Regions from separate parts of the Pseudomonas sp. 24 E 13 genome, predicted to be linked through region 4. Evidence: predicted binding sites of a transcription regulator. Region 4 holds the regulator's gene; each other region holds the start of a gene.

Region 1 (5,110 bases), on a different contig from region 4:
GTTTGAGCGGCGACAATCCCGGTGTCAAACCTAAGTTATTGAATAATAAATGAAAATTAATCGGAATAAGAATGTTTGTGTTCCGCGTCTTGACGCTAACTAATTGAATTTCAGGCATAAAAAAACCGGACACAGGGTCCGGTTCTTTAAAACACGCCTATTTAAGCGTGTGTAAATTCTACTGAATACGGTGCCGCAGCCTGGGCTGTCTGCAACTGCGTAAGGGTTTCCCGTACCACTTGCTTGGCGAGGCATGCACATTTTCCACACTGGCTGGCAACGCCGGTGGTTTCACGCACTTCCTTGTAGCTGCAGCAACCTTCATAGATTGCTTCGCGGATTTGTCCGTCGGTGACGCCAGTACAGAGGCACACATACATAAGGAGAACCGTCGCGGGTTTAGGGCTTAAGTGCGATGGATCTTAATGTTAACGAGAATGATTGTCAAAATAGTTTCGTCGACTGTCCCTTGGGTATTGCCTGCGCGCTGACGAACGGTTTTTTCGGTGTATGATGGTCGGTCTTCACGAAGCGTGACCGCGTCACAGGTCTGTCGCCACTACACGGCAGACTCGACGCTGGTCCTGTTACTTCAATCGTCACCCCTTCATCAGGAGATATCCAATGAGCGTACTCGTCGGCAAACAAGCCCCGGATTTCGACGTACCTGCCGTCCTCGGCAATGGCGAAATCGTAGACAGCTTCAAACTGTCTGAAGCCATCAAAGGCAAATACGGCCTGGTGTTCTTCTACCCGCTGGACTTCACCTTCGTCTGCCCATCCGAGCTGATCGCTCTGGATCACCGCATGGACGATTTCAAGGCACGCAACGTTGAAGTGGTCGCCGTTTCCATCGACTCCCACTTCACCCACAATGCCTGGCGCAACACAGCCATCAACGATGGCGGCATCGGTAAAGTCAAATACACCATGGCTGCCGATATGAAGCACGATATCGCCAAGGCCTACGACGTAGAGTCCGAAGGCGGTGTGGCTTTCCGTGGCGCGTTCCTGATCGACGATAAGGGCGTTGTGCGCTCGCAGATCATCAACGACCTGCCGCTGGGCCGTAACATGGAAGAGCTGATTCGCCTGGTCGACGCGCTGCAATTCCACGAAGAGCACGGCGAAGTCTGCCCTGCCAACTGGAAAAAAGGCGACAAAGGCATGACCGCTTCCACCGAAGGTGTGGCGGCTTACCTGACCGAGAACGCCGGCAAGCTGTAAGCCGGATTCAAGGTAGAAAAAAACCGGCCTGTGAGGGCCGGTTTTTTTATGGGCGGTGCGGTGCGACGATTCGACTTGCGCGTGATTGCGCAGTATCAGCCCATAAATACGTCACTGACACGCCGCAAGCCCCAATGCCATGTAGGAGCGAGCTTGCTCGCGAAAAACTCACAGGCACCGCGTTCATTCAGCAAGCACGCGTTATCGTTGACGTTTTTCGCGAGCAAGCTCGCTCCTACAGACCTGGCGGGACGAGTCTCAGTCGCTGAAGTCTTCCCAGCCACCCATCTGTTTCCAGCGATTGACGATGCCGCAGAACAGCTCGGCGGTCTTTTCGGTGTCGTAGCGCGCCGAATGAGCTTCGCGGCCGTCAAAGTCGATGCCGGCGGCCTGGCAGGCTTTCGCCAGCACGGTCTGGCCATAGGCCAGGCCGGCGAGCGTGGCGGTGTCGAAACTGGAGAACGGATGAAACGGGTTGCGTTTCATGTCCAGCCGCGCCACGGCGGCGTTCAGGAAGCCCAGGTCGAAACTGCTGTTGTGCCCTACCAGGATCGCGCGCTTGCAGCCGTTGGCCTTCAGCGCCTTGCGTACGCCACGGAAGATGTCGGTCAGCGCCGCTTCTTCACTCACCGCCATGCGCAGCGGGTGATCAAGCTTGATGCCGGTGAACTCCAGGGCCGCTGCTTCGATGTTGGCCCCTTCAAACGGCTCGACGCGGAAGAAGTGGGTGTGATCCGGGTACACGAAGCCCTGCTCGTCCATGCCGATGGTGGTCGCGGCAATTTCCAGCAACGCGTCGGTGGCGCAATTGAAACCGCCGGTTTCTACATCGATAACGACAGGCAGGTAGCCTCGGAAACGCTCGGCCATCGGGTGGCGCGAACCGCCGCCACCGCCATGTTCCTGGTCTTCATCGTAATGGTCTTCACTCACTTGCTTTCCTCCAGCAGGCGCCAGCGCAGTGTTTCACCGGCGCGCAGCGGGATAACGGTCAGCTCGCCAAACGGCAGGCTGGCGGGGGCGGTCCAGTCTTCACGAACCAGGGTGATGCGGTCGGTATTGGCCGGCAGGCCATAGAAGCGCGGGCCGTTGAGGCTGGCGAAACCTTCAAGCTTGTCCAGGGCGTTGCGTTGTTCGAACGCTTCAGCGTACAGCTCGATGGCGGCAAACGCGGTGTAGCATCCCGCGCAACCGCAGGCGGCTTCCTTGGCGTGCTGGGCGTGGGGCGCGGAATCGGTGCCGAGGAAGAACTTCGGGTTGCCGCTGGTCGCGGCATCCAGCAACGCCACCTGGTGGGTGTTGCGCTTGAGGATCGGCAGGCAATAGAAGTGCGGCCGAATACCGCCCACCAACATGTGATTGCGGTTGTACAACAGGTGGTGTGCGGTGATGGTCGCGCCGACGTTGGCCGAAGCCTCGGTGACGAACTGCACGGCGTCTGCGGTGGTGATGTGTTCGAACACCACCTTGAGGGTCGGGAACAGCTCGACCACGCGGCGCATATGTTCGTCGATGAAGATCTTTTCGCGATCGAACACGTCGACATCGCCACGGGTGACTTCACCGTGGATCAACAGCGGCATGCCCACATCGGCCATGGCTTCGATGGCCGGCAGTATCTTGTCGATGCTGGTCACGCCGGAGTCGGAGTTGGTGGTCGCGCCGGCCGGGTACAGCTTGGCGGCGTGCACGAAACCGCTGGCCTTGGCCTCGCGAATCTCCGAAGGCTGGGTGCGGTCGGTGAGGTAGAGCACCATCAGCGGTTCGAAGCGGCTGCCGGCCGGTCGTGCAGCGAGGATACGCTGGCGATAGGCATCGGCTTGCTCGGCGTTACGCACCGGAGGTACCAGGTTAGGCATGATGATGGCGCGTCCAAATGTGCGCGCGACATCGGCCACGGTGTGGGGTAACACAGCACCATCACGAAGATGTATATGCCAGTCGTCGGGACGCAGCAGGGTCAGGCGGTCGGACATTGGGGATTCCAGGCGGGTCAATCTGGTGGGAATGCTACCGGAAAAGACTCGTGCAGGCACTCGCTATCAAGTTTTGCAGGATGCAACCGATAGCACTGGGTATGCCTTAACGATGTATGACGCCTTGAAGTGTTGTAGAAACCAGTGGAGCCTCCCGTGCGCCAGCATTATCTAGCCCTGCTCAGTGTGTTCGCCAGCCTGCCCGCGATGGCCCTCACGTTCCAGACACGCCTGGAGAATATTGAGTGGAAAGTGGAGGGCGATCAGTTCGAGTGCCGCCTGACCCAGCCGATCACTGATTTCGGCTCGGGTGAGTTTGTGCGCCGGGCGGGCGAGCAGGCGACCTTTCGCCTGAAAGCCTACAGTGGTTCGCTCGGTGCCGGTTCCGCCACGTTGCTGGCCGCCGCCGCGCCCTGGCAACCGGGCCGTGGCGACATCAACCTCGGTGCGGTACGCGTCGGCAGTGGTGATGTGCTGTTTAACAGCTCCCAGGCCCAGGCCGGGCGTCTGTTCACCGGTTTGCTCGAAGGCCGCAGCCCGACCGTGCGGCACTACGGACGCGAAGGCGGTTATTCGGAAATTCGCCTGCTGCCGGTGAAATTCTCCAAGGCCTACAACGACTATCAGTTGTGTACTACCAAGCTGTTGCCGATGAACTACGATCAGGTTAAACAAACGGAAGTCGGTTTCCCCGGTGGTGGCATCGAACTGGATGCAGCGGCCCGGAAGAAACTGTCGGTCATTGTCGCGTTCATGAAAGCCGACCCTACGGTCAACCACATCGAGCTGAACGGCCATTCGGATAACAGCGGCAACCGCCTGACCAACCGTGATGTTTCACGACGCCGTGCCTTGGCGGTAGTGGACTACTTCAAGGCCAACGGCATCCCGGAATCCCAGATCACGATGCGTTTCCATGGTGAAAGCTACCCCTTGGCGCCCAACACCAACGCCGCCAATCGAGCGCGCAACCGTCGGGTCAACGTGCAGCTCGAACGCGTGGCGGCGCCCGAGAAACCGGCACCCCAGGCCGCAACTCCGAGCAACCCTGCTGCGACCTCGTAAGGCGCGGTCATCGGTCGCTCGTTCGACACAATCTGTCGCTTTATCTTCATTTGCTGTCGCGCCCCTGTAAATTCGCGGTTTTGATCGGTAGAATCGTTGCCTTTCCGTACAACCCCGTGGAGTGATGGCATGGCCGACGTAAACAAGGTCGTTCTCGCGTATTCCGGCGGCCTGGACACTTCGGTGATCCTCAAGTGGCTGCAGGATACTTATAACTGTGAAGTGGTGACATTCACCGCTGACCTGGGTCAGGGCGAAGAGGTCGAACCTGCACGTGCCAAGGCGCAAGCCATGGGCGTGAAAGAGATCTACATTGACGACCTGCGCGAAGAGTTCGTCCGCGATTTCGTTTATCCGATGTTTCGCGCCAACACCGTCTATGAAGGCGAGTACCTGCTCGGCACCTCCATTGCACGTCCGCTGATCGCCAAGCGCCTGATCGAAATCGCCAACGAAACCGGCGCCGATGCCATTTCCCATGGCGCCACCGGCAAGGGCAACGACCAGGTGCGTTTCGAACTGGGCGCCTACGCCCTCAAGCCCGGCGTGAAAGTGATTGCGCCTTGGCGTGAATGGGACCTGCTGTCCCGTGAAAAGCTGATGGATTACGCTGAAAAGCACGCGATCCCGATCGAGCGTCACGGCAAGAAGAAGTCCCCGTACTCGATGGATGCCAACCTGCTGCACATTTCCTATGAAGGCGGCGTGCTGGAAGACACCTGGACCGAGCACGAAGAAGACATGTGGAAATGGACCGTCTCCCCGGAGAATGCTCCAGACAAGCCGCAGTATCTGGAACTAACCTACCGCAACGGTGACATCGTCGCGCTGGATGGTGTCGA
Region 2 (5,110 bases), on a different contig from region 4:
CGCCGCCAGGGCCATCAACCAGGCGAGCCACAGCCCGGCCTGGGTCAGCCGGGTGGCGCCGTCGATGTCGCCCGCGCCGTGACGGATGGCCACAAGGGTGCCCACTGCCGCGATCACGCCGATGCAGAAAATCGCCACGAACGAATAGCTCGCCGCGCCCAGGCCACCGCCGGCCAGGGCTTCGGGGCTCAAGCGCGCCATCATCAGGGTGTCGGTCAACACCATCAGCATGTGCGCCAACTGTGAGGCAATCAACGGCCCCGCCAGCCGCAGAATGGCCCAGAGTTCGGTACGTGCCGGATGCTGCATGATCATCGCTCTCGAAATGTCAGGGAGGTGGGGAAGGGTTGATTCTCGGCGCTTTCGGCGCATTGCACAAAGGGATAAAAGCGATCGTTTGCATGATTAAAACTCATGCCTGATTGATTCTGGTAGGGTTTGGCCATTGCGCTGTCGGAGTCATCAAAATGTCTCGTCGTCTTCCCCCGCTTTATGCCCTGCGGGCATTCGAGGCCGCGTCCCGTCACCACTCCTTCACCCGCGCGGCGCAGGAGTTGTCGATTACCCAGAGTGCGGTCAGCCGGCATATCCGTACCCTCGAAGAGCATTTCGCCTGCCGGCTGTTCCAGCGCAGCGGCCGTACCTTGCAACTCACGGAGGCGGCGCGCTTGTTGCTGCCCGGCGTGCGCGAAGGTTTCGCCGCCCTGGAGCGCGCCTGCCATACCCTGAACGCCGAAGATGACATCTTGCGTATGAAAGCACCGTCCACCCTGACCATGCGCTGGCTGTTGGCGCGATTGAGCCGCTTTCGGGCCCTGCAGCCGGGCAATGAAGTGCAGCTCACCAGCGCGTGGATGAACATCGATGAAGTGGACTTCAATCAGGAACCGTTCGATTGCGCAGTGTTGCTCAGTAACGGGCACTTTCCGGCGGACTGGGAGGCCAGCCACCTGTTTGCCGAAATGCTGATTCCGGTGGGCGCGCCCAATCTATTGGATGACGGCCCCTGGGACGTGCAGCGGCTGGCAACGGCCGAACTGCTGCACCCGACACCGGACCGGCGTGACTGGCGTTACTGGCTGGAGCACATGGGGCTGACCTCCCGGGTCTCGCTCAAGGGTGGGCAGGTGTTCGACACGCTGGAGCTGGGCATGATCGCTGCCGCGCGCGGCTATGGCGTGTCCATGGGAGACCTGTTGATGGTGGCCGAGGACGTCGCCCAGAAACGCTTGAGCCTGCCGTGGCCAACGGCCGTCGCCAGCGGGGAAAGTTATTACCTGGTGTGGCCGAAAACCCGGCCCGGGGGTGAGCGCTTGCGGCGCCTGGCGGAGTTTCTGCAGAGCGAGGTGCAGGCGATGGTCTTGCCCGCGGTGACTCGCCTCGAATGAAGGGGTTGGTCTATGCACGGCAATCGATTGCGTCATACCTCTGTGAATCGCTCAAGTATTGTGAAACCGCGCCGAAGTAGGTGTGCTGGACCAATCGTGCCCCAACGTTTCCCACTAGATAATTCGCCGAGCAGCGCTAAGAGATCAGGATGATCCTGGCCTCGGCTCAGGAGCTGTCATGTCTCAACCTCGCGCTCGGATCGCTTCCCAGTTAGGCCTCGCATTAGCCGTGATTCTGGCGGTCGTCATCAGCGGCAGTACCGTTTTCGCACTACGCTCGCTCGATACCGCCAACCTCGCGACCCGTGAGGAGCACCTGGCCAGCGAGGCGCGTTTGCTCGCCGACCAGCTCAATACCTTCCACAGCACCTTGCGCGAGAGCACTCAGCGTTTGAGCGGGCTGTTTGAAAAGCGCTTCGGCGCCGGTTTGAGCGTGCGTGCGGACCAGCCTGTCGCCGTGGCCGGTGTACAAACCCCAAGCCTGTACCTGGGCGGCGAGTTGCTGAACAACAACTTCGGCGAAGTGGACGAATTCAAGGACATGTCCGGCGGCGTGGCCACGGTGTTCGTGCGCAGCGGCGATGACTTCATCCGTATCAGCACCTCCCTGACCAAGCAGGATGGCAACCGCGCCATCGGCACCGTGCTGGATCGCCAGGGCCCGGCCTACCAGCGTGTGTTCAACGGGCAGGCCTATATCGGCCGGGCCGTGTTGTTCGATCGCTCCTATATGACCCAGTACAGCCCGGTGCGTGATGCCAGCGGAAAAGTCATCGCGGTATTGTTCATCGGCTTCGACTACACCGACGAACAAAAAGCCCAGTTCGACAACCTCAAGCGCTTCCGTATCGGCCAGACCGGTTCCTTGTCGCTGCTGGATGAGCAGAAGCACTGGTTGGTGCCGCCGGCCGGTGTGCAAGCCTTGGATCAAGCGGTCGCCGTGATGCTCGACTTGGCGAAGAAACCCGGTGAAGGCCGCTTCTGGAGTGACAAGAACGAAGATTTCTACAGCGTGTCGGTCCCCTTCGAGGGCGGCCCTTGGGCGGTCGTGGCAAGTATGCCCAAGGCCGAGATTCGTGCTGTGACGTGGGACGTGGGGATGCGCCTGGTCATTGGCAGCGTGCTGGCCATGCTGTTGGCTGTGGGGGCCACGGTATGGCTGTTGCGCAGCAAGCTCGCGCCGTTGAGTGACCTGGTGCGTCAGGCTGAAGCGCTCGGCGCAGGTGATCTGAGTGCGCGCCTGAATGTCTCCAGCCATGACGAAATCGGCCAGTTGGCGCGCAGCTTCAACCAGATGGGCGAGGCACTGTCGACCATGGTTTCGCACATCCGCAAGGCGGCTGAAGAGGTCAACAGCCGGGCCCAGGCGCTGTCGGGGTTGTCTGGCGGCGCCTATGAAGGCATGGAGCAGCAGTCCGGCGAAATCACCAGCATGGCCGGCGCGGTGGAAGAATTCAGCGCCACCTCGCTGAATATCGCCGACAACATGGGCAATACCGAGCGTCTGGCCCAGGAAAATGCCCAGCAGACCCGTATCGGGCGTACCTCGATGGAAGAAGCGTCGTCGTCCCTGGAACATATCGCCACCGCGCTGAACAGCACCGCTACGGTGATCAACACCCTGGGCCAGCGCTCCCAGGAAATCGGCGGTATCGTCGGCGTGATTACCTCGATTGCCGAACAGACCAACCTGCTCGCGCTCAATGCCGCCATCGAAGCGGCCCGCGCCGGTGAGCAAGGTCGCGGCTTTGCCGTGGTCGCAGACGAAGTGCGCAACCTGGCCTCTCGCACCCGCCAGGCCACCGATGAAATTTCCGTAATGATCCAGAGCATCCAGCAGGAAACCGGCAATGCCATCAGTACCATGGAGCACGGCAACGTGTTGATGCAGGAAGGCCTGTCGCGCAACGCGGATGTGGCCTCGGCCCTGGCGCGCATCGACGAGCAGAGCCGCTCGGCCGGTCAGCAGTTCGCCGCAATCACCACCGCCACCCAGGAGCAGAGCAGCACCGCGACGTTGCTCAGCAGTAATTTGCAAAGCATCGCACTGGCCAACAGCGAGCAGCGTGAAGTGGTGTCGAACCTGGCGATCACCGCCAAAGAGCTGGAAACCCTGGCGGCGGGCTTGCGGCATGAGGTGGATCGCTTCCGCTAAGCCACTCAAGAGCTCGCTGCCGGGCGGTATTGCAAGGCCTCTTGCAAATGGTGGCGAGCGATGGCGTCTTGTTGTTCCAGGTCCGCCAACGTACGCGCCACCTTGAGCAAGCGATGAGCCGCGCGCAACGACAGCGTCAGCCGCTCGCAGGCGTTCTCCAGCCAGCCTTCGTCGACCTTCGCCAGCGTGCAGTACTCGCGCAGCCCCGGCAGGTCGAGGAAGGCATTGGCGCAGCCCTGGCGTCGTTGCTGGCGTTCCCGTGCGTCGGCCACCAAGGCGGCCGTTTTCGCGGTGGTGTCATCGGTCTGTTGTGCCGGGCTCAGCGCCGTGGCTTCCCGCGCCACCGTCAGGTGCAGGTCGATCCGGTCCAGCAACGGCCCCGAGAGCTTGTTGCGATAGCGCTGTATCTGTTCCGGCGTACACCGGCAACGGCCGCTGGGTTCGCCCATATAACCGCACGGGCAGGGGTTCATCGCCGCGACCAGTTGAAAGCGCGCCGGGAAGCTCACCCGGTCACGGGCGCGGGAAATCACGATATGTCCCGACTCAAGCGGCTCGCGCAGGACTTCCAGCACCTTGCGGTCAAATTCCGGCAATTCATCCAGGAACAACACGCCGTGGTGGGCCAGGGTGATTTCCCCCGGTTGCGGCTTCGAGCCGCCGCCGACCAGCGCAGGGCCCGAGGCCGAATGGTGCGGCTGGCGAAACGGCCGGTGCGGCCAATGGCTCAACGGTGCCAGGCTGACCACCGATTGAATCGCCGCGACTTCCAGCGCTTCCTGTTCACTGAGCGGTGGCAGCAACCCCGGCAGGCGGCTGGCGAGCAGTGTCTTGCCGGTGCCGGGCGGGCCGCTGAACAGCAGGTTATGCGCCCCCGCCGCCGCGATCAGCAGCGCTCGCTTGGCAGCCATTTGGCCCTGGACTTCGCTGAGGTCCGGGTAAGGTTTGTTCAGGTACAACAGGCCGTCCGACCGGTAGGGCTCGATCGGCACATGCCCATTCAAGTGCGCCACCACCTGTAGCAAGTGATCCACCGCAACCACCGTCAACCCTGACGCCAGGCACGCCTCCTCAGCGTTTGCCCTGGGCACTATCAAGGTGCGCCCGGCCTTGCGCGCCGCCAAGGCGGCCGGCAACACGCCTTTGACCGCGCGTACTTCGCCGGACAGCGCCAACTCCCCCAGGCACTCGACCTCATCGAGCATCAGCGCCGGCACCTGCACGCTGGCCGCCAGGATCCCCAGGGCAATCGCCAGATCAAAACGCCCGCCGTCCTTGGGCAGGTCGGCGGGCGCCAGGTTGAGCGTGATGCGCCGCGCCGGGTACTGCAGGGCCGAGTTGAGAATGGCGCTGCGCACGCGGTCCTTGCTTTCCTTCACCGCAGCTTCCGGCAAGCCCACCAGCGTCAGTGACGGCAGCCCATTGGCCATGTGCACTTCAACAGTGACGGCGGGGGCTTCGACGCCGACCTGGGCGCGGCTGTGAACGATGGCGAGGGACATGCTCGATCCTTGAATGGGGGGCCGCTTCCTGCGGATTATTCAAGGGTAGACGAGGTGGGAATAAG
Region 3 (5,110 bases), on a different contig from region 4:
CAGTTGCGAGGCGCTGTGGCTGTCGCTGATCACCTTGACCGCCGCTTCCGAATGCCCTTGCAGGCGCTCGATCATTGCCTGGATTTCGGCCGTGGATTTTTGCGTGCGCTGGGCCAGCAGGCGTACCTCATCGGCTACCACTGCAAACCCACGGCCCTGTTCGCCGGCGCGTGCGGCTTCGATGGCGGCGTTGAGGGCGAGCAGGTTGGTCTGGTCGGCAATCGACCGAATCACTTCCAGCACGCCGCCGATCTGGGTGCTTTCGCTGGACAGGGTACGGATCACCTCCACGGCCTGGCTGATGGTGCTCGAGAGCTGGTCGATCTGCTGCAAACTGCTGTCGATGTTGACCTGGCCCTGCTGCGCCTGGGCCTGGGCATCGCGCATTTCGCTGGCGGCGTGCTCGGCATTCTTGGCCACGTCCTGCACGCCGTAGGTGACTTCATTGATGGCGGTGGCCACCAGTTCCATCTGTTGCGACTGCTGCTGGCTGCGGTCGTGGGCCTGGCTGGCGTTGTGGCCCAACTCGGTGGACGACTCGCCGAGGGCGTTGGCACACACCTGCAATTGGCCGACCACCTGGCGCAATTTGGCGGTGAAGGTATTGAAGTGCCGGGACAGCTGGGTGACCTCGTCACGCCCGTGAGTGTCGAGGCTGCGGGTCAGGTCGCTTTCGCCGCTGGCGATGTTGGCCATCGCAGTCACCGCAGCCTGCAACGGCTGCACGATACTGCGCGCGATCAACAGCACCAGCAGGGCCATGACCAGTGCAATGGCCAGGCCGATAGCAGAGGCTTTCCACACCTGGACGCTGAACTCGGCCTGCACGTCGTCCACGTAGACGCCCGAGCCGATGATCCAGCCCCAGGGCTCGAACAGTTGGATGTATGAGGTTTTCTGCACCGGCGCATCGGCCCCAGGCTTGGGCCAGCGGTAATTGACGATGCCGGCGCCCTTGGCCTTGGCCAGGCTCACGAATTCATTGAACACGGCAAACCCGTCCGGATCGCGGATCGCCGAGAGGTTCTGGCCGTCCAGCTTGGGGTTGGCCGCGTGCATGATCATCACGGGGGTGAGGTCGTTGATCCAGAAGTAGTCGTCGTGGTCGTACCGCAGGCCGCGCACCGCGCTCAGGGCTTGTTGCTGCGCCGCTTGACGGGTGAGTGCGCCGGTCTTTTCCAGGTTCTGGTAGTAGCCGAGCACGCCGCTGGCGGTTTGCACCACGTGCTGGGTCTGTTGGCGCTTGGCCTGGTAGAGGTCATCATGGATCTGTTTGAGCATCAGGGCGCCCAAAGTCAGCAGCATCAGCACGGCGACTATCAGGATCAGCCAGAGGCGTCGGCTGATCGACATATTGCGCAAACTGTTCATCGTCCTGTCACTCCGAGCCTTTTATAATTGTGGGTGTTGCATCGACTTTTGCGGCTTGTCTGATAGGCTTTCGGCCCGTAATCGAAAAACCTGAGTACTGCCTGATTTTTCACGGAATTTTTGCATTCCGGCATTGAGAATCAACGCCGGGCGCTGCAGTGCGCTCGTTGTCAGTGAACTTTAAAAAACACTAGGAGGCACGCCAGGCGCGTGACCTTTGGAGAAAGCATGGATTTTTGGACCGCCATACAGGCACTGATTCTTGGCGTGGTCGAGGGGCTGACGGAGTTTTTGCCGATCTCCAGCACCGGCCACCAGATCATCGTCGCTGACCTGATCAACTTCGGCGGCGAGCGTTTCGAGGCATTCAATATCATTATCCAGCTGGGCGCGATCCTCGCCGTGGTCTGGGAATTCCGGCGCAAGATCCTCGACGTAGTCATCGGCTTGCCCACCCAGCGCAACGCCCAGCGTTTCACCGTGAACCTGATCATCGCCGTGTTGCCGGCGGTGGTGCTGGGGGTGATTTTCGCTGACCTGATCAAGCATTACCTGTTCAACCCGATCACCGTGGCCACGGCCCTGGTGGTGGGCGGTGTGATCATGTTGTGGGCTGAACGTCGCCAACATGCGGTGCATGCGCAAACTGTCGACGAGATCACCTGGAAGGACGCGCTAAAGGTCGGCGTGGCGCAGTGCCTGGCCATGATCCCGGGCACTTCACGCTCCGGTGCAACGATCATCGGCGGCCTGTTGTTCGGCCTGTCGCGCAAGACCGCTACCGAGTTTTCGTTCTTCCTGGCCATGCCGACTATGGTCGGTGCTGCGCTGTACTCGGGCTACAAATACCGCGACCTGTTCCAGCCGGCGGACCTGCCGGTGTTCGCCATTGGCTTTGTCACCTCGTTCATCTTCGCGATGATTGCGGTCAAGGGCCTGCTCAAATTTATCGCCAACCACAGCTATGCGGCCTTTGCCTGGTACCGCATCGCGTTCGGCCTGGTGATCCTGGCGACCTGGCAATTCGGCTGGATCGACTGGACCGCCGTCAAACCATGAACATCCAGCACCCACGCCTGAAAGCGTTGCTCCTGGTGCTGCTGTGCGCGGCGCCGCTGCTGGGTTCGGCGCTGCTGTGGCAGCGCGGGGAGACCGTGATCCCGCTGGCGGCCTACGGCGTGGTCAGCGTGGTGGCGTTCTTTCTGTACTGGAGCGACAAGCGCAAGGCGCAGACCGAGGGCCGGCGCATCCCGGAAAACATCCTGCACGCCGTCGAGCTGGCGGGCGGTTGGCCGGGGGCGTTGATCGCGCAGCAGGTGTTCCGGCACAAGACGCGCAAGGTGTCCTACCAGGTGCTGTTCTGGGTGATCGTGCTGCTGCACCAGGTGTTCTGGCTGGACCAGCTGTTTCTCGGCGGCACGCTACTGTCAATCCTCTAGCACCAACCCGACCTGTGTGCGCTTGGGCAGCTTGCTCACCACCAGCTGGTGCGAGCGCTGCAACAAGCCACGCAGTTCCTCGGAACCGAGCGGGTAGGGCGTGTTCATGATGATCCACTGCGCACGTGCCAGGTACGGCGCCGGGTGGATGCCCGGGCGATCAACGTGGCCGAGGAACAGCGCCTTGTCGACCTTGAACGCCAGGGAGTCGCCGCGCAGGTTCTGCAACGCGAACATCTTGTTGCCGGCAATCGAGAACACCCGCACGCCGCCCCATTTGTAGTCCTCGCGCGCCCCTGGCAGGCTCAGGCAGAACGCCGCGACTTGTGCTTCGGTCATGCTCATAACAGACGGTCTCCGCAGCCTTTGAAGCCCTCTTCCATATAGTCGATCCAGGCGCGAATCGCCGGCAGCACGCCGCGCCGATGCGGGTACACGGCCTGCAGCCAGCCACCGGGTAACGACCATTGCGGCAACAGTTGCACCAGCCGGCCGTTGGCCAGTTCTTCTTCGCAATCCATCATCGGCAGCACCGTGAAGCCCACGCCCATGAGGGCGCTGGTCTTGCGTACGATGAAGTCTTCGATGCCCAGGCGAGCCTCCATGACCAGCTCATGGGCGTTGCCCTGGGGGTCGATGATGCGCTGGTGCACCATGCGGTCCGCCTCGAGTGCACCCATGATCGGCAATTGCCTGAGTTCTTCCAGGGTCTCTACCCGGCGGTCACGCAGGAGTGCCGGGCTGGCCACCAGCACAGTTTGCGCCCGGCGCAGGCGTTTGGTGACCAGCAGCGGGTCTTCGTCGCCTAACTCGCGTACGCGCAACGCCACGTCGATGCCTTCGGCCACCAGGTCGACGCGACGATTCACCAGCGTCATGTCCAACTGCACCAGCGGGTGCGCGGCGAGAAACCCGGCCACCAGTTCCGGCATGATCTGCTGAGCCAGCCCGACCGGGCACGTGACCCGTAGGCGCCCCCGGGGCTCGGTGGACATGCTGGCCACGGCCTCATCGGCCATTTCCGCCTCCACCAGCATTGCCTGGCAGTGGCGCAGGTAGCGTTCGCCGACGGCGGTCAGGGTCAGTTGCCGCGTGGTGCGTTGCAGCAGGCGTGCGCCCAGGCGCTCCTCCAGCTCGGCAATGCGCCGCGACAGCCGCGACTTGGGAATCCCCAATAAACGCCCGGCGGCGGCGAAACCGCCGGCTTCGACGACTTTGGCAAAGTAATAGAGGTCGTTAAGGTCTTGCATGCTGGGCCTATTGTCCTGTCAGTGGGACAATCTATCGCATTCCAGGTGACTTATCGACGATTGATTAGGTGCGTAGTATCACCACCATCTGATCGCCCCTGTCGATCCCACCTCGGAGACCCCACCATGAAACTGTTGCATATCGATTCCAGCATCCTCGGCGACAACTCGGCTTCCCGTCAGCTCAGCGCCGGCGTGGTCAAGGCATGGCAAGCCGCCGAGCCGGGCGTGGAAGTGACTTACCGTGACCTGGCCAGCGAAGGGATCAATCATTTTTCCGGCGCGACCCTGAGCGCATTGGGCACCGCTGCTGAACTGCGCAATGCCGCGCAAAAGCATGAAGCCGAACTGAGCGCATCGTCGCTGGCTGAGTTCCTCGCCGCCGACGCCGTGGTGGTCGGCGCGCCGATGTACAACTTCACCATCCCGACCCAGCTCAAAGCCTGGATCGACCGTATCGCCGTCGCCGGCCAGACCTTCCGCTACACCGAAACCGGTCCCGAAGGCCTGTGCGGCAACAAGAAAGTCATCATTGTCTCCACTGCCGGCGGCCTGCATGCCGGCCAGGCATCCGGTGCCGCCCATGAAGGCTACCTGAAGCTGCTGTTTGGCTTCTTCGGCATCACCGATATCGAAATCGTACGCGCCGAAGGACTGGCCTACAGCGACGAAATGCGCAGCAAAGCGTTGAGCGACGCCAACGTGCGGATCAGCGAGCAATTGTTCGCCGCCGCGTAAGGCTTGTGTAAATGTTCGCCTCGCCCTGTTTCAATCTGAAGCCGAGCGCCTAAACTCTGTATTCTGATCGCCTGAGCGCGAGCGGAGTACGGAGTTTTTCCATTTATGGCCCAGGTTATGCAGCTTGGGTTCAATACCCGGGAATTTTTAGACGGCCTGCCGGTTCTCATGCAGCAAAGGTGGACATCCCCATGATGCGTCTCTGTGCTGTTTTGGTTCTTTCCCTGTGCGGCGGCCTGCTTTCAGTGCACGCCGCGCCTGCGCCGCACCCGCATTGGAGTGTGGGCTTTCATCGCATGAGCATTCTCGACC
Region 4 (5,110 bases):
CTCATGTGGGTGCTCCTTAGAAGCCTAAACTGGACAGCAAATCGTCTACGTCATCTTGACCGGATACGACGTCTTCACGTTTATCGGCATGAATCTGCGGACCTTCACCCTTGGCGAGATGTTTTTGTGGATCTTTTTCCGAGAGGATCGCTTCGCGGTCATGTTCGATGCCGGCAAAACGGTCGACCTGACCGGCCATGAGCACCAGTTTGAGCAGGTTGCTTTCCACTTCGGTGACCAGTTGGGTCACCCGCTTGATCACCTGGCCTGTGAGGTCCTGGTAATCCTGGGCCAGCAGAATATCGTTGAGGTTGCTGGCCACCGTGCGGTTTTCCTGCTCGCTGCGCGACAGAAAACCGTCGACGCGACGCGCCAGCTCACGGAACTCTTCAGCCCCCACTTCGCGGCGCATGAAGCGGCCCCAGTCCACGCTCAGGGCGTGGGCTTCGCTGGCCATGCCGTTGACCAGGGGCGTGGCGTTTTCCACCAGGTCCATGGTGCGGTTGGCCGCCGCCTCGGTCAGCCTGACCACATAGGACAAGCGTTCAGTGGCATCGGTGATCTGCGAAATCTCTTCGGCCTGGGGCATGCGCGGGTCAATCTGGAAATTGACGATCGCACTGTGCAGCTCGCGTGTGAGCTTGCCCACTTCCTGGTACAGGCCGCGGTCACGGGTCTGGTTAAGCTCATGGATCAACTGCACCGCGTCGGCGAAATGGCCTTTTTCCAGGCTGTCGACCAACTGGTGAGCATGCTTTTTCAGGGTCGACTCAAAGTCGCCCAGTGTTGTTTCTTTATGCTCCATAGCTCCCCCGCGATGGCATTAGCCGTGGATGCGTTCGAAGATTTTTTCGATCTTCTCTTTCAAGGCCAATGCTGTGAATGGCTTGACCACGTAACCGTTGACCCCGGCTTGGGCGGCTTCGATGATCTGTTCACGCTTGGCTTCGGCGGTCACCATCAACACCGGCAGGCTGCGCAGTTTTTCATCGGCGCGCACATGGCGCAGCAAATCGATACCGGTCATGCCCGGCATGTTCCAGTCGGTTACCAGAAAGTCGATGCTGCCGCTGTTGAGGATCGGAATCGCCGTAATGCCGTCATCCGCCTCGACCGTGTTAGTGAACCCAAGGTCACGCAACAGGTTTTTTATGATCCGCCGCATCGTTGAGAAGTCATCAACGATGAGGATTTTCATGTTCTTGTCCAATTCGACCTCCAAGCAGTCTTAAACGCGCCCAGCACCTGGACGCGCCACTTCAATCAACAGGCGTTACACAAAAAGGACTGCCCAGGGCACCACGGAGCGAATCCGCGAAGGCCGAAACCTTCGCGGTAGCATCTGCAGTGTCCCCACACTGCCTGTCAGCGCGCGCGCCACTCTCCCAACCGCCCCCGCAAGCGGGCCGCGCACTGGCTATGCAACTGGCTGACACGCGATTCGCTGACCCCCAGGACCTCACCGATTTCCTTGAGGTTCAGCTCTTCGTCGTAGTACAGCGCCAGCACCAGGCGCTCACGCTCCGGCAGATTGGCAATGGCGTCCGCCAATGCTCCCTGGAAACGCTCATCTTCCAGATCGCGCGACGGTTCCATATGCGCACTCGCGCCGTCCTCGTGCAGCCCTTCGTGTTCGCCGTCCTGTAACAGGTCGTCGAAACTGAACAGGCGGCTGCCCAAGGTATCGTTCAAAATCCCGTAATAATCGTCGAGACTCAATTGGAGTTCGGCCGCAACTTCATGATCTTTAGCGTCACGACCGGTTTTTGCTTCAATTGCGCGAATTGCGTCACTGACCATGCGCGTATTGCGGTGTACCGAACGCGGCGCCCAGTCCCCTTTACGCACCTCATCGAGCATCGCGCCACGGATACGGATACCCGCATACGTCTCGAAACTCGCGCCCTTGCTCGCGTCATATTTGGTCGACACTTCGAGCAGGCCGATCATGCCGGCCTGGATCAGGTCTTCAACCTGCACGCTGGCAGGCAGGCGCGCCAGCAGGTGATAGGCAATGCGCTTGACCAGGGGCGCATAGCGCTCGATCAATTCGCCCTGGCTGTCACGTGCCGACTTTTTGTAAAGGTTGTAGCCGCTTGATGTCATAGCACAGGTCCCGCGCTCGTCTGATGCACCAGTCGCTCGACGAAAAACTCCAGATGCCCCCGAGGGTTGGCAGGCAACGGCCAGGTATCGACCTTCTGGGCAATGGCCTTGAATGCCAGTGCGCACTTCGAACGAGGGAACGCTTCGTAGACCGCACGCTGCTTTTGCACGGCCTTGCGCACACACTCGTCGTAGGGAACGGCGCCGACGTATTGTAAAGCCACATCGAGGAAACGATCCGTGACCTTGGTCAACTTGGCGAACAGGTTACGCCCTTCCTGCGGGCTCTGGGCCATGTTGGCCAGCACGCGAAAGCGGTTCATGCCGTAGTCACGGTTGAGCAGTTTGATCAGGGCGTAGGCATCGGTAATCGAGGTGGGCTCGTCGCACACCACCAGCAGTACTTCTTGCGCTGCGCGGACAAAGCTGACCACCGACTCGCCGATCCCGGCGGCGGTGTCGATCACCAGCACGTCAAGGTTGTCGCCGATATCGCTGAAGGCCTGGATCAGGCCGGCATGCTGCGCCGGACTCAAGTGCACCATGCTCTGGGTGCCGGAGGCGGCCGGCACGATGCGGATCCCACCGGGCCCCTGCAGCAGCACGTCGCGCAGCTCACAGCGGCCTTCGATCACATCGGCCAGCGTGTGTTTGGGGGTCAGCCCCAACAGAACGTCCACGTTGGCCAGGCCCAGGTCAGCATCCAGCAGCATGACGCGACGGCCAAGCTCTGCCAGGGCCAGGGACAAATTCACTGACACGTTAGTTTTGCCGACGCCACCTTTGCCGCCGGTCACCGCGATCACCTGTACGGGATGCATGCTGCCCATTTTATTTCTTTACCTTGTCTTGCTTAGACGCAGGCTACATGGCTTGGCCGCGTGTATCGCTTGCAGACCATCGATGTAGGTACATTTCACGGTGTTCATCCTGCCTCATCCCACCCGTTTTGCCGGGTTGTGATAAAGGTCGGCGAACATATCAGCCATCGCTTCCTCGCTAGGCTCGTCTTGCATTTGCACGCTGACAGCACGGCTGACCAACTGATGACGGCGCGGCAGATGCAAATCATCCGGAATCCGCGGCCCGTCGGTCAGGTAGGCGACCGGTAGTTCATGACTGATTGCCAGGCTCAGCACTTCGCCCAGGCTGGCGGTTTCATCCAGTTTGGTCAGGATACAACCGGCCAGGCCGCAGCGCTTATAGCTGTGGTAGGCAGCGGTAAGAACCTGTTTCTGGCTGGTGGTTGCAAGCACCAGGTAATTTTTCGACTTGATGCCACGCCCGGCCAGGCTTTCGAGCTGCATGCGCAGGGCCGGGTCGCTGGCTTGCAGGCCGGCGGTATCGATCAACACCACGCGCTTGCGCAGCAGCGGGTCGAGGGCGTTGGCCAGGGACTGGCCCGGGTCGACGTGGGTCACCGGCACATTGAGGATGCGGCCCAGGGTCTTGAGCTGTTCCTGGGCGCCGATGCGATAACTGTCCATGCTCACCAGCGCGATGTTCTGCGCGCCGTACTTGAGTACATAACGGGCGGCCAGCTTGGCCAGGGTGGTGGTCTTGCCCATGCCGGCAGGACCGACCATGGCGATCACCCCGCCCTCTTCCAGGGGTTCGATCTCCGGGGTGGCGATCATGCGCGCCAGGTGCGCCAGCAGCATGCGCCAGGCTTGGCGTGGTTCTTCGACTTCGGCAGTCAGCGCCAGCAGGTCACGGGACAACGGGCCGGACAGGCCGATGCGTTGCAGGCGACGCCACAGGTTGGCCTGCTGCGGCTTGCTGCCTTGCAGTTGCGTCCAGGCCAAAGAGCCGAGTTGCACTTCGAGCAGCTCGCGCAGGCCGTTGAGTTCAAAGCGCATCGAATCGAACACACGCTGATCGACTGCGGCGGCCGGGGCTGGCGCGGCGGGACGTGGCGGTTCGACGAACGTAGGTTCCACCAGCGGCTCGGAAGCGGTCAGCGGCAGGCCGGCGAACAACTGGCGATTGGTGGTGGCGTCGCTGTCGCCGCGCATGCTCAATTCGGCCTGGGCCGAGACGATGCGCGAAGCGGTCTTGCGCAGCTCGTCTTCAAGCTCCATGTTCGGCACGCGCGGGGCCAGGGCCTGGGGGGTGTAATCCAGGGCAGCCGTCAGCTCGACACCGCCGGCAATACGGCGGTTACCGATAATCGCGGCATCGGCGCCCAGCTCATCGCGGACCAACTTCATGGCCTGACGCATATCGGCGGCGAAAAAACGCTTTACTTGCATAACCCACTACCCTCAGCCGTTGGGCCCTACTGTCGCGACGATAGTCACTTGCTTATTGTCAGGAATTTCCTGGTAAGCCAACACGTGCAAATTCGGTACTGCCAGGCGTCCAAAGCGCGACAACATCGCGCGGACCGGACCGGCCACCAGCAGAATCACCGGCTGGCCCTGCATTTCCTGGCGCTGCGCGGCTTCGATCAACGAACGCTGCAGCTTTTCAGCCATGCTTGGCTCCAGCAAAACCCCTTCTTCCTGGCCTTGCCCTGCCTTCTGAATACTATTGAGCAATATCTGTTCCAACCTTGGCTCCAAGGTGATAACAGGCAGCTCAGACTCAACGCCTACAATGCTTTGCACGATTGCGCGGGACAAACCGACGCGCACCGCAGCCACCAGCGCGGCAGTATCTTGACTCTTGGCGGCGTTGTTGGCGATGGCCTCGGCAATGCTGCGAATGTCCCGTACCGGCACTTGTTCGGCGAGCAAGGCTTGCAGCACCTTGAGCAACTGCGACAGCGACAGCACGCCCGGCACCAGCTCTTCGGCCAGTTTCGGCGAGGCCTTGGCCAGCAAACCCATCAATTGCTGGACTTCCTCGTGGCCGATCAGCTCGTGGGAGTGCTTGTAGAGAATCTGGTTGAGGTGGGTGGCGACCACGGTGCTGGCGTCGACCACGGTGTAACCCAGCGATTGCGCCTGGCTGCGCTGGCTGACTTCGATCCACACCGCTTCCAGGCCGAAAGCCGGATCTT

Evidence for each region. Region 4 encodes FliA, which starts transcription of late flagellar genes. Its sites were predicted from a motif close to CTAAAGTTTNNNNNNNNNNNGCCGNTAA; they were not measured.
Region 1: the regulator FliA is predicted to act here: its motif matches at 3,269-3,296, upstream of BFP90_RS24870 (flagellar protein MotY).
Region 2: the regulator FliA is predicted to act here: its motif matches at 1,439-1,466, upstream of BFP90_RS23470 (methyl-accepting chemotaxis protein).
Region 3: the regulator FliA is predicted to act here: its motif matches at 1,439-1,466, upstream of BFP90_RS13180 (methyl-accepting chemotaxis protein).

The regions. Positions count from the first base shown of each region.
Region 1 is NZ_CVTO01000156.1:78,337-83,446, reverse strand. Features, by position in the region: gene BFP90_RS27820 (bacterioferritin-associated ferredoxin) at 162-380, opposite strand; gene BFP90_RS24885 (peroxiredoxin) at 625-1,227, shown strand; gene rnt (ribonuclease T) at 1,486-2,160, opposite strand; gene pyrC (dihydroorotase) at 2,157-3,203, opposite strand; gene BFP90_RS24870 (flagellar protein MotY) at 3,360-4,268, shown strand; gene BFP90_RS24865 (argininosuccinate synthase) at 4,398-5,110, shown strand, end outside.
Region 2 is NZ_CVTO01000153.1:50,782-55,891, forward strand. Features, by position in the region: gene BFP90_RS23460 (NorM family multidrug efflux MATE transporter) at 1-315, opposite strand, end outside; gene BFP90_RS23465 (LysR substrate-binding domain-containing protein) at 468-1,388, shown strand; gene BFP90_RS23470 (methyl-accepting chemotaxis protein) at 1,567-3,543, shown strand; gene BFP90_RS23475 (YifB family Mg chelatase-like AAA ATPase) at 3,549-5,045, opposite strand.
Region 3 is NZ_CVTO01000116.1:76,355-81,464, reverse strand. Features, by position in the region: gene BFP90_RS13180 (methyl-accepting chemotaxis protein) at 1-1,371, opposite strand, end outside; gene BFP90_RS13175 (undecaprenyl-diphosphate phosphatase) at 1,600-2,430, shown strand; gene BFP90_RS13170 (DUF1294 domain-containing protein) at 2,427-2,810, shown strand; gene BFP90_RS13165 (MmcQ/YjbR family DNA-binding protein) at 2,799-3,155, opposite strand; gene BFP90_RS13160 (LysR substrate-binding domain-containing protein) at 3,152-4,060, opposite strand; gene BFP90_RS13155 (FMN-dependent NADH-azoreductase) at 4,187-4,798, shown strand; gene BFP90_RS13150 (alpha/beta hydrolase family protein) at 4,990-5,110, shown strand, end outside.
Region 4 is NZ_CVTO01000027.1:6,261-11,370, reverse strand. Features, by position in the region: partial or broken gene BFP90_RS01040 (Hpt domain-containing protein) at 1-5, opposite strand, end outside; gene BFP90_RS01035 (protein phosphatase CheZ) at 17-805, opposite strand; gene BFP90_RS01030 (chemotaxis response regulator CheY) at 824-1,198, opposite strand; gene fliA (RNA polymerase sigma factor FliA) at 1,366-2,106, opposite strand; gene fleN (flagellar synthesis regulator FleN) at 2,103-2,936, opposite strand; gene flhF (flagellar biosynthesis protein FlhF) at 3,042-4,358, opposite strand; gene flhA (flagellar biosynthesis protein FlhA) at 4,371-5,110, opposite strand, start outside.